Regions from separate parts of the Cellulomonas sp. P1_G12_2 genome, predicted to be linked through region 2. Evidence: riboswitches for the same ligand, from Rfam matches in the RefSeq annotation. Region 2 holds a riboswitch; each other region holds the start of a gene.
The links. Region 2 has a riboswitch for S-adenosylmethionine ahead of AC1DXT_RS19715 (glutamate-5-semialdehyde dehydrogenase). Riboswitches for the same ligand answer to the same signal wherever they lie in the genome.
Positions count from the first base shown of each region.

Region 1: linked by a shared signal. The riboswitch ahead of AC1DXT_RS15915 (LLM class flavin-dependent oxidoreductase) and the one ahead of AC1DXT_RS19715 (glutamate-5-semialdehyde dehydrogenase) in region 2 are both predicted to bind S-adenosylmethionine.
Region 3: linked by a shared signal. The riboswitch ahead of AC1DXT_RS09280 (aminotransferase class V-fold PLP-dependent enzyme) and the one ahead of AC1DXT_RS19715 (glutamate-5-semialdehyde dehydrogenase) in region 2 are both predicted to bind S-adenosylmethionine.

Region 1 is NZ_JBFUBX010000004.1:417,781-421,044, forward strand. Features, by position in the region: gene AC1DXT_RS15910 (NtaA/DmoA family FMN-dependent monooxygenase) at 1-794, opposite strand, end outside; gene AC1DXT_RS15915 (LLM class flavin-dependent oxidoreductase) at 794-1,948, opposite strand; SAM riboswitch class IV at 2,210-2,330, opposite strand; gene AC1DXT_RS15920 (GNAT family N-acetyltransferase) at 2,461-2,952, shown strand.
Region 2 is NZ_JBFUBX010000010.1:1,014-4,277, forward strand. Features, by position in the region: gene nadD (nicotinate-nucleotide adenylyltransferase) at 1-16, opposite strand, end outside; gene AC1DXT_RS19710 (hypothetical protein) at 43-195, opposite strand; gene AC1DXT_RS19715 (glutamate-5-semialdehyde dehydrogenase) at 251-1,561, opposite strand; SAM riboswitch class IV at 1,835-1,942, opposite strand; gene AC1DXT_RS19720 (MFS transporter) at 2,400-3,264, shown strand, end outside.
Region 3 is NZ_JBFUBX010000002.1:276,613-279,876, forward strand. Features, by position in the region: gene AC1DXT_RS09270 (O-succinylhomoserine sulfhydrylase) at 1-490, opposite strand, end outside; gene AC1DXT_RS09275 (rhodanese-like domain-containing protein) at 550-963, opposite strand; SAM riboswitch class I at 959-1,074, opposite strand; SAM riboswitch class IV at 1,193-1,307, shown strand; gene AC1DXT_RS09280 (aminotransferase class V-fold PLP-dependent enzyme) at 1,356-2,744, shown strand; gene AC1DXT_RS09285 (fasciclin domain-containing protein) at 2,958-3,264, shown strand, end outside.

The DNA of each region.
Region 1 (3,264 bases), on a different contig from region 2:
TCCACCGGCCGCCGACCGTGCGCAGCGAGGCGACCCTTGACGTCGGTGAAGAACGCCTGACCGGACTCGAACGTGGAGTGCGCGGAGAACACGACGTCCGCGGTGGCCGCCGCGAAGTCACGGCCGTCCGAGGAGTCGCCGGCCTGGAACAGCACGGGGTGCCCCTGCGTGCCGCGCGGGGTGGTGAACTCGCCGCGCACCTGGAAGTGCCGGCCCTCGTGGCGCACCTCGTGGACCGAGCCGGGCCGGACGAACTGCCCGGAGCCGGCGTGGGCGATCACCGCGTCGTCGTCCCACGAGTCCCACAGCGCCCGTGCGACCGCGACCAGCTCGGCCGCACGCTCGTACCGCTCGTCGTACGGGAGAAACCCGCCGCGCCGGAAGTTCTCGCCGGTGAAGGCGTCGCTGCTGGTCACGAGGTTCCACGCGGCACGCCCGCCGCTGAGGATGTCCAGGGTCGCGAACTGGCGGGCCAGCTCCCACGGCTCGTTGAAGGTCGTGTTGATCGTCCCGGCGAGCCCGATGCGGTCGGTGACCGCGGCGAGCGCCGCCAGCACGGGCAGGGTGTCGGGCCGACCCACCACGTCCAGGTCGTGGATCTGGCCCTTGTGCTCGCGCAGCCGCAGTCCCTCGGCGAGGAAGAAGAAGTCGAGCTTCGCCTCCTCGGCGCGCCGGGCCAGGTGCTCGAACGACGCGAAGTCGATCTGGCTGCCGGACCGTGGGTCGCTCCACACGGTGGTGTTGTTGACCCCGGGGAAGTGGACGCCGAGGTGGACCTGCTTGCGGGCGCCCATCAGGCGATCGCCGCGTAGCGGTTGACCGGGCGGGCAAGGCCCAGCTGGTCACGCAGCGTCGGACCCGCGTAGCTGTCGCGGAACGCGCGGGCCTCGCGCAGGAGCGGCACGACGCCGTCGACGAGGACGTCGAGGTCGGTGTGCAGCGAGGCCGGCCGGACGACGAACCCGTCGGCGGCACCGACGGCGGACCAGTCGAGGAACGTGTCGGCGAGGTCCCGGGCCGTCCCGACGTGCGTGAGGGAGTCGGTGTCCCACTCGACTCCTTCGAGCTCGGTGAGCAGGTCGAGCCGGGCGCGAGCGCTCGCGCGGTCCGGGCCGAGGACCACGAAGGCGTCGACGAGCACGCGCAGGTCGCCCGGCTCGCGGCCCGCCGCCGCCGCCGCGGCCCGCAGCCGGAGCCGCAGGTCGAGGGCCTGGTCGCGGTCCGTCGCGCTGACCCGGACCACGTCGGCGTGCCGCGCGGCCAGGCCGAACGAGGCGTCCGAGCCGACGCGCACCACGATCGGCGGCTGCCCCTGTGGCGGACGCGGCGTGATCGACGGCCCCTTGACGGCGAAGTGCACGCCGTCGTGCTCGACGTAGTGCAGCTTGGCGCGGTCGACGAACCGGTGCGTGCCCTGGTCGCGGATCTCCGCGTCGTCCTCCCAGCTGTCCCAGAGCGCGGTGACCACCTCGACGGCCTCCTCGGCCTCCGCGACGGCCCCCGCCTCGGTGAGCGCCGGGCCTCGGCCCACGTGCGCCGCATCCTGCTCGTCGTCGGTCCAGCTGACCTGCCACGCCGCCCGGCCGCCGCTGACGTGGTCGATCGTCGCGATCGCCTTGGACACGTGGAACGGCTCGGTGTGCGTCGTCGCGACGGTCGGGACCAGTCCGATCCCCCGCGACCGCGGGGCGAGCCGGGCGGCGACCAGCGCCGCGTCGAGCCGACCGCGCAGCGTGGTGGAGCGCGACGGCTGCAGCGAGAACGAGTCGTCGAGCACGACCAGGTCGAGGGTGCCGCGCTGGGCGACCTCGACGAGGTGCTGGAGCCGCTCGGCGTCGAACAGCCGCTGCGCCTGCGAGCCGTGCGTCCGCCAGGCGGCGGGGTGCGCGCCGGCGTCGCTGAGGTCGACGCCGAGGTGCAGCTGTCGGGGAGTGGTCGGGAAGGCCATGGCGAGGGTTCCGTTCTGAGGCGTCAGGGCGCGCCCGGCGCAGCCGTGTGCGGCGCAGGGGTGCGGGCGTACGTGGAGGGCGAGCGCGGACACCACGGCTCAGCCGTGGGCCAGGCGCTCAGGTGCCGGTCGGAGCCGGTCGGTCGGGGGGTGTCGTCAGCGACAACAGGCGCCGGGACAGCACGGGCGCAGGATCCAGAGAGCCGTCGTCGGCCGTCCGTCCGAGCTCATCGTGCGTCCCTTCGTGCCCGCCTGGCGGGCGCTGCGTCGTTGTCGGGCACGAGCAGGACGCTCGCGCAGGACCAGGTCGTCACCCGGGGCACCCCACACGCAGGAGGGTTGCCACCCAGCAAGCCGGGGCTTGTCGCTGGAATTCATGACCTAACAGGTCGGAAAAGTAGGCATAGGTTCCGGACGTGTCAATGGTCCGCGCCGAAAGTCCAGATGGTGGGACGGATCCGTCCGGTGCGACGATGGCGTCCCGACCACCCAGCAAGGGAGCACGCTCGCGCATGGGCCCGACGACCACCGGCGTGACCGTCGCCGCCGACGACCCGACCCGCCCCGACGTCCTCGAGCTGCTCGGGGAGCACCTCGCGGACATGTACGCGACCTCGCCGGCCGAGTCGGTGCACGCGCTCGACCCGTTGGCGCTCGCCGCCCCCGGCATGACGTTCTGGACCGCCCGCGCCGCCGACGGCGCCCTGCTCGGCTGCGCCGCGCTCAAGCAGCTCGGCCCGACGGACGCCGAGCTCAAGTCCATGCGGACCACCGCCGCAGCACGCGGCCGAGGGGTCGGGGCGACCGTGCTCGCGCACGTCCTGGGCGCGGCGGCGGCGCGCGGCATCCGGACCGTGCACCTGGAGACCGGGACGCAGGACTACTTCGCACCCGCACGCCGGCTCTACGAACGCGCCGGGTTCGTCGAGTGCCCGCCGTTCGCGGACTACCTGCCCGACCCGCACAGTGCCTTCTACCGGCTCGCGCTCGACGGGCGCCGCTGAAACATCTCGTATTCCGACCTGCCGTGTCCACAATAAGAGACGGTCCTGTTGCCCGAGCGGCAAGGCGGTCATCCTCGTCCCATGCAGACCCGCCGCGCCGCCTCGACGTGCTGTCACGTCGTCGTCATGGCTTCCGCGCGCCCCTGCTGTCCGCGGAACGTCTGAACGCGGCCCCCGTCCTCGGCCGAGCGTTCGACGCCCGGCCCCCGTCGATCTGCGACGGCCCACGGCGTGACGCGCGTGCCACCACTCCCGTCCCCCGCGGAGGAAACGCCCTCATGGCGTCCACCCAGCTCTCCGTCGCCCGGTCCT
Region 2 (3,264 bases):
GCGGCGGCTCCGTCATCGGTCCGGTCCCTCTCGGTACGTCGGTCAGTGGCGCGTCCCGACGCTGCGGAAGGCGAACGTGATGAGCAGCATGGCGACGAGACCGACGAACGCTCCGATACCGAACACCACGGGCGGGAACGGCAGCTCGTTGGTGTGCTCGGCGGCCTCAGCCGCGGCGATCAGGGCAGCATGCACGACATTCCTCCAGGGGTGGGCGGGAGCGAACAGTGTCGCACGCGGGACTGTGGCATCAGGGTCGGACGTGCCCGTCGCCGTGCACGATCCACTTGGTCGTCGTGAGCTCGCCGAGGCCCATCGGCCCGCGGGCGTGGAGCTTCTGGGTGGAGATGCCGATCTCCMCGCCGAGGCCCAGCTGGCCGCCGTCGGTGAACCGCGTGGAGGCGTTCACCATGACCGCCGCGGAGTCCACCTCGGCCACGAACCGCTCCGAGGACGCCAGGTCCTGCGTGATGATCGCCTCGGTGTGGCCCGAGCTCCACTCGCGGATGTGCTCGAGGGCCTCGTCGAGCGAGTCGACCACCCGGACGGCGAGGTCGAGCGACAGGTACTCGGTGGCCCAGTCCTCGTCCGTGGCCGGCACGCAGTCGGCCTCGTCGGGGGCGAGCGCGAGGGTGGTCTCGTCGCCGTGGATGGTGACGCCCGCGTCGGCCAGCATGGCGATGGCGACCGGGAGGAACTCGTCGGCGACGGCCTGGTGCACCAGCAGCGTCTCGGCGGCGTTGCAGACGCCGACGCGCTGGGTCTTGGAGTTGAGCAGGATCGGGATGGCGACAGCGAGGTCCGCGGTCTCGTCGACGTAGACGTGCACGTTGCCCACGCCGGTCTCGACGACGGGCACGGTGGACTCGCGCACGACGGTCTGGATCAGGTCCGCTCCCCCGCGGGGCACCAGCAGGTCGACCAGCCCGCGGGCGTGCATGAGGGCGACCGCGCCCTCGCGACCCCAGGCGTCGATCGACTGCACGAGCGCACCGGGGAGCCGCTGTGCGACGAGCGCCCTCGACAGCACCTCGACGATGACCTCGTTGCTCGCGGCCGCGGCCGAGCCGCCCCGCAGGATGACGGCGTTGCCGCTCTTGAGCGCCAGCCCCGCGGCGTCGACGGTCACGTTCGGACGCGCCTCGTAGATCATGCCGACCACGCCCATCGGGACGCGCACCTGCCTCATGCGCAGGCCGTTGGGCAACGTGGAGCCGCGGACCACCTCACCCACCGGGTCGGGCAGGGCGGCGAGCTCACGCAGGGCGTCGGCGATGCCCACGATGCGCTCCGGTGTCAGCGCGAGGCGGTCCAGCAGGCCCGCGGAGGTGCCGTTGCTCCGGCCGCGCTCGAGGTCGACCGCGTTGGCCGCGACGATCTCGGGGGTGGCCGCCACGAGGGCGTCCGCCATGCCGCGCAGGGCCGCGTCCTTGGTGGCCCGGGTAGCCGTGGCGAGCGCGCGGGACGCGACCTTGGCCCGTTCCGCGACCGCCCGAACCTGTGCGACGACGTCGGGCGTCTCGACGGCGTCGTGCACGGGCTGCTCGAGCGAGGTGGTCATCTGGTCAGGGTAGTCCCGCCGCCGACGCCGACGAGAGACGCGTCCGCCGCCGCGAGCCCGCGTGCGCGCCCGGGGTCGTCGGGGCCCCACAGCGTGGTCGACACCTCGGCACGGACCAGCGGCACGACCTCCCCGGCGAACCGGCGCAGGACGTCCTGCTGCTGCTCGTACGGCAGGACGGGGCCGAGGTGGCGACGTCGGTGGGCGCCGCGCCGCCGTACCTCGCGGAGACGGTGGACGGGAGGAGATCGACGGACATGGCTGATCCCTGGGGGTCGACGTTCGCCCGCCGTCCAGGCTGGCCGGGTCTTGCTCGGGAGCACCCCACACGTCGGAGGGTTGCTGCTCCGCCTGCCGAGCCAGACGGCGGAGCTCCTGACCCGCGCAGGAGGGTCGGCTCCGAGCGCGACGATGTCAACGATCGGGACGGCTTCTCACATCGCGGGATGTGCGGGGTGGCCGTCGGAGTGGTCGGTCAATGGCGAACCGATGCGACCCACCTCCGGGATCAGCAGGGTCGGCGCTGGACCGGATCGGATCGGACGAACAGGACCTTCGACCCCTGGTTCCGTGGAAAGCCCGCTCTACGTTGTTCCACGTACCGGAACTGAGTTCCATACAGACCAGCACTCCGGAATCGCGCAGCACCAGTGCCCCGAGCCTCCATCGAGGATCCCCCCGGGAACGCGCTCACGTCGTGAGCCGAACAAGGAGTGCCAGCTAGACGCGAGACAAGGCTGTCTCGATCTGCGCGACCGCGGGCACCTTGCTCGCGCCCCGAGTCTCCAGCCCGGCCGATGACGGCAGGGCGTGCGAGCTCCCATGAGACAGGTGTCCTGTGACCGGAAACATCGTCCTGCCACCGCCCGCGACCGCGGACGGCGTCCTTCCCCCCGTCGATCAGAAGAACCTGCGCCGAGCAGCCTGGGCCGGTGGCATCGGGACCGCGCTCGAGAACTTCGACTTCACGATCTTCGGCACCGCGTCGGCGATCATCTTCAGCAAGATCTTCTTCTCCGACATGGACCCGATCTCCGGGATGCTCGCGTCGTTCGGCGTGCTGTTCGTCGGCTTCGGCGCACGCCCGCTCGGTGGACTGTTCTTCTCCAAGTACGGCGACCGCCTCGGCCGCAAGTTCGTCATGGTCGCCACGCTGTTCCTCATGGGCACCGCGACGTTCGCGATCGGCCTGCTGCCCACCTACGCGGTCGTGGGGATCTGGTCCCCGATCCTGCTGCTCATGGCCCGGTTCCTGCAGGGCTTCGGCGCGGGCGCCGAACAGGCGAGCGGCATCGTGCTGCTGACGGAGACCGCCCCCAAGGGCAAGCGCGGCCGGTTCTCGTCGCTGGTGTTCGTGGGCGCGGCCGCCGGTGCGGCCATGGGCGCCGTCGTGTGGATCCTCGTGCAGATGATGCCGGAGGAGGCCCTGCTGTCCTACGGCTGGCGTCTCGTCTTCTTCAGCTCGATCTTCGTGACGATCGCCGCCTACGTGATCCGTCGCAAGGTCAAGGAGTCCCCGGTCTTCGAGGAGCTCAAGGCCGAGGGCGCGATCGAGGCCGCCAAGAAGGACTCGCCCGTCGTCGACGTGTGGAAGCACGGCAAGAAGCACCTCGCCCGCGTGTTCTTCATGAACATCGGCGCGAACTCGCACTCGTACGTCTTCCAGGTCTTCATCGGCGCCTACCTGATCAACTACCTCGACG
Region 3 (3,264 bases), on a different contig from region 2:
CCGCGGCGATGTCGACCAGGTCCTGCATCGGGTTGGACGGCGTCTCGAAGAACACGACGTCGGCCGGCGTGGAGAGCGCCTCCTGCCACTGCGCCAGCTCGTGGCCGTCGACGTAGTCGGTCCGCACGCCCCACTTGGCCAGGATCTCCTCGAAGATCACCACGGTGGAGCCGAACAGCGCCCGGGCGGAGACGATGCGCGACCCCGACTGCACGATCGCGGCGATCGACGTGAACACCGCCGACATGCCCGACGCCGTGGCGAACGCGGCCTCGGCGCCCTCGAGCAGGCGCAGGCGCTCCTCGAAGGTGGACACCGTCGGGTTGCCGTAGCGGGAGTACAGGAAGCGGTCGGCCTCCCCGGCGAACGCGGCCTCGGCCTCGGCGGCGGCGGAGTAGACGTAGCCCTGCGTGAGGAACAGGGCCTCGGACGTCTCGTTGAACTGCGACCGCACCAGACCGCCGCGGACGGCGAGGGTGTCCGGGCGCAGGTCGGTGCGCGGGGTGCGGCGGTCGTCCCAGTCGGCGGGCCCGGGGACGCGCCGGTCGCTCACGCCTGCCGCCAGGGGAGCCCCGCCGCGCGCCAGCCGGAGTGGCCGCGGTGGCCGTCCGGACCGACGTCGCCCTCGAAGCCCTCGAGCACGTTGTAGGCCGGGCCGAGGCCCGCCGCGGTGGCCGCCTGCGCGGCGGCGACGGAGCGGACCCCCGAGCGGCACAGGAACACGACCGGGCGGCCGGGCGCGACGCCGGCGTCGGCCAGCTGCTTGAGGAACTGTGGGTTCGGGCGTCCCGACGGGTACGACACCCACTCGACCAGGGCGGCGCGACCGTCGATCGGGGCCGAGTCGGGGATGCCCACGTAGCGCCACTCGGCGTCCGTGCGGACGTCGACGAGCACCGCGCTCTCGTCGGACGTCAGCAGGTCCCAGGCCTGCTGGGGGGTCAGGTCACCGGCGTAGCTCATCGAGGCCCTCGTCTCATCGGTCCTGGCGGTAGCACCCTCGGCCGGGCACAGGGTGCCCGCGGGTTGCTGCGGCGTCGTCGAGCCAGATCTCTCAGCCGCTCTGGATGGTGGCCGTGATGCTACGCGCGGCGGGACCCTCCTTCCAAGTGGTGGACAAGGCGTCCCGGTGGGCGAGACGAAGCCCGCGGCGCGTTGACAGCCACGGGGAGGTGCCGGGACCCTCGTTGCAGGTCATGAGCGCCAGCGTCAAGCCCCGGCTCGCTGGCCGGCAACCCTCCTCCGCGGTGGGGTGCCCCGGGTGACGACCTGGCCGCGTCCCGTCCGGGGCTCGGCAAGCGCGGGGTCCCACCTGTTCGACGGGTGTTCCCCCGGAACGTGTCGGAGGACCCACCATGACTGTCACCGCCGAGCGCCTCTCGTGTGCGACCGAGGTGAGCGCCCTGCTCCCCGTGGTCGGCGGCACTACCACCGTCCCGCTGGTGGACGGCACGCACCGCGTCTACGCCAACCTCGACTACGCGGCCAGTGCCCCGGCGCTCGAGGCCGTCGCCGCCCGCGTCACCGAGGTCCTGCCGCTGTACGCGTCCGTGCACCGCGGCGCCGGGTACCTGTCCCAGGTGTCCACCGCGCTGTACGAGTCCGCGCGCCAGACCATCGCGCGGTTCGTCGACGCCCGTCCCGACGACGTCGCGATCATCACCCGCAACACCACGGACTCGCTCAACCTGCTGGCCGGCGTCGTCCCGTCGGGGGGCCGCGTCCTGGTGCTGGACGTCGAGCACCACGCCAACCTGCTGCCGTGGGTGCAGTCCTCCGAGCGGCACGGCAATCGGACCACCATCCTGCCGATCGCGTCGACCGTCGCCGCGACCCTCGACGCCCTGCGCGACGAGCTCGCCCGCCAGCCGTACGCGCTGGTCACGATCACCGGCGCGTCGAACGTGACGGGGGAGGCGCTGCCGATCGACCAGGTCGTCGCGCTCGCCCACGCCGAGGGTGCCCGCGTGGCGGTGGACGGCGCCCAGCTGGTGCCGCACCGGGGCTTCTCGCTGGCCGGGACGGACGCCGACTACGTCGCGTTCTCGGGGCACAAGACGTACGCACCGTTCGGGGCGGGGGCCCTCGTCGGCCGTCGCGACTGGCTCGACACCGGCACGCCATACCTCGCAGGGGGAGGTGCGGTGCGCGACGTGCGGGCGGACCGGACGGTCTGGCAGCCGGCGCCGGCGCGGCACGAGGCCGGGTCGCCCAACGTGCTCGGCGCGATCGCGCTCGCGGAGGCCTGCGACCAGCTCGCGGCCCTTCCGGCTGGTGCCCTCGCCGCGCACGAGGAGGCGCTGCGTGAGCGCCTGGTCCAGGGGCTGTCGGCCATCGACGGCGTGGAGATCGCGCGCATCTGGCCGGACTCCGCGGCACCGGTCGGCGTCCTCACGTTCACGGTGCCGGACCACGACCCGGGCCTGGTCGCCGCGTACCTCGCCGCCGAGCACGGGATCGGCGTCCGCGACGGCCGGTTCTGCGCTCACCCGCTGCTGGCACACCTGGGCGCGTCGAACGGCGCCATCCGCGCGTCGGTCGGCGTCGGCACCACCAGCGAGTCCGTCGACCGCCTGATCACGGCCCTGACCGAGTACCTCGCCACGGGTCCGGCCGTCCGCTACGAGGTGGTCGACGGCTGCTGGGCGGTCGTCGACGACACCCGCCCGCTGCTCGCGGTGCACGGCCTGGACCACCTGGCGGCGACCGCCGCGGCAGCGTGCGGACCGGCCCTGGACGACTGACCTCTCGCGAGGTCCCCGGCGCGAGCTCGTGGGTTCGGCACGAGATCGTCAGTTCACACCCGCGATCTCGTGCCGAACGCACGATCTCGTCCGCGGCGGCCTCGACGTGCATCCGGGCGCGGGGGAACGGGCGAAGAGGACACAGGGCGCCCTCCGGCGTCCGCGCGGCGCGGCGCACGGCGTCGGCCGCGACCGTCGTCCGTAGGAGCCACCATGAGGATCCGTCGCACGCTCTCCACCCTCGTCGCCGCCGGCCTGGTCGCCGGAGCCGGGGTCGCCCTGGCGCCCGCCGCGACCGCGGCGCCCACCGGCACGTCGAGCCTGGCCGCCCTGCTCACCTCGGACGGGGACACCTTCGACCGGAACTGGTACGACTTCGACATCCTCGACCAGGCCGTCGGTGCGGTGCTCGCCGCCAAGCCGACCAGCCCGGTCGCCGTCCTGGCCGACGGCACGGTCCCGCTGACCGCGTTCGTCCCCACGGACCGCGCCTTCCAGCTGCTGGCCAAGGACCTGACCC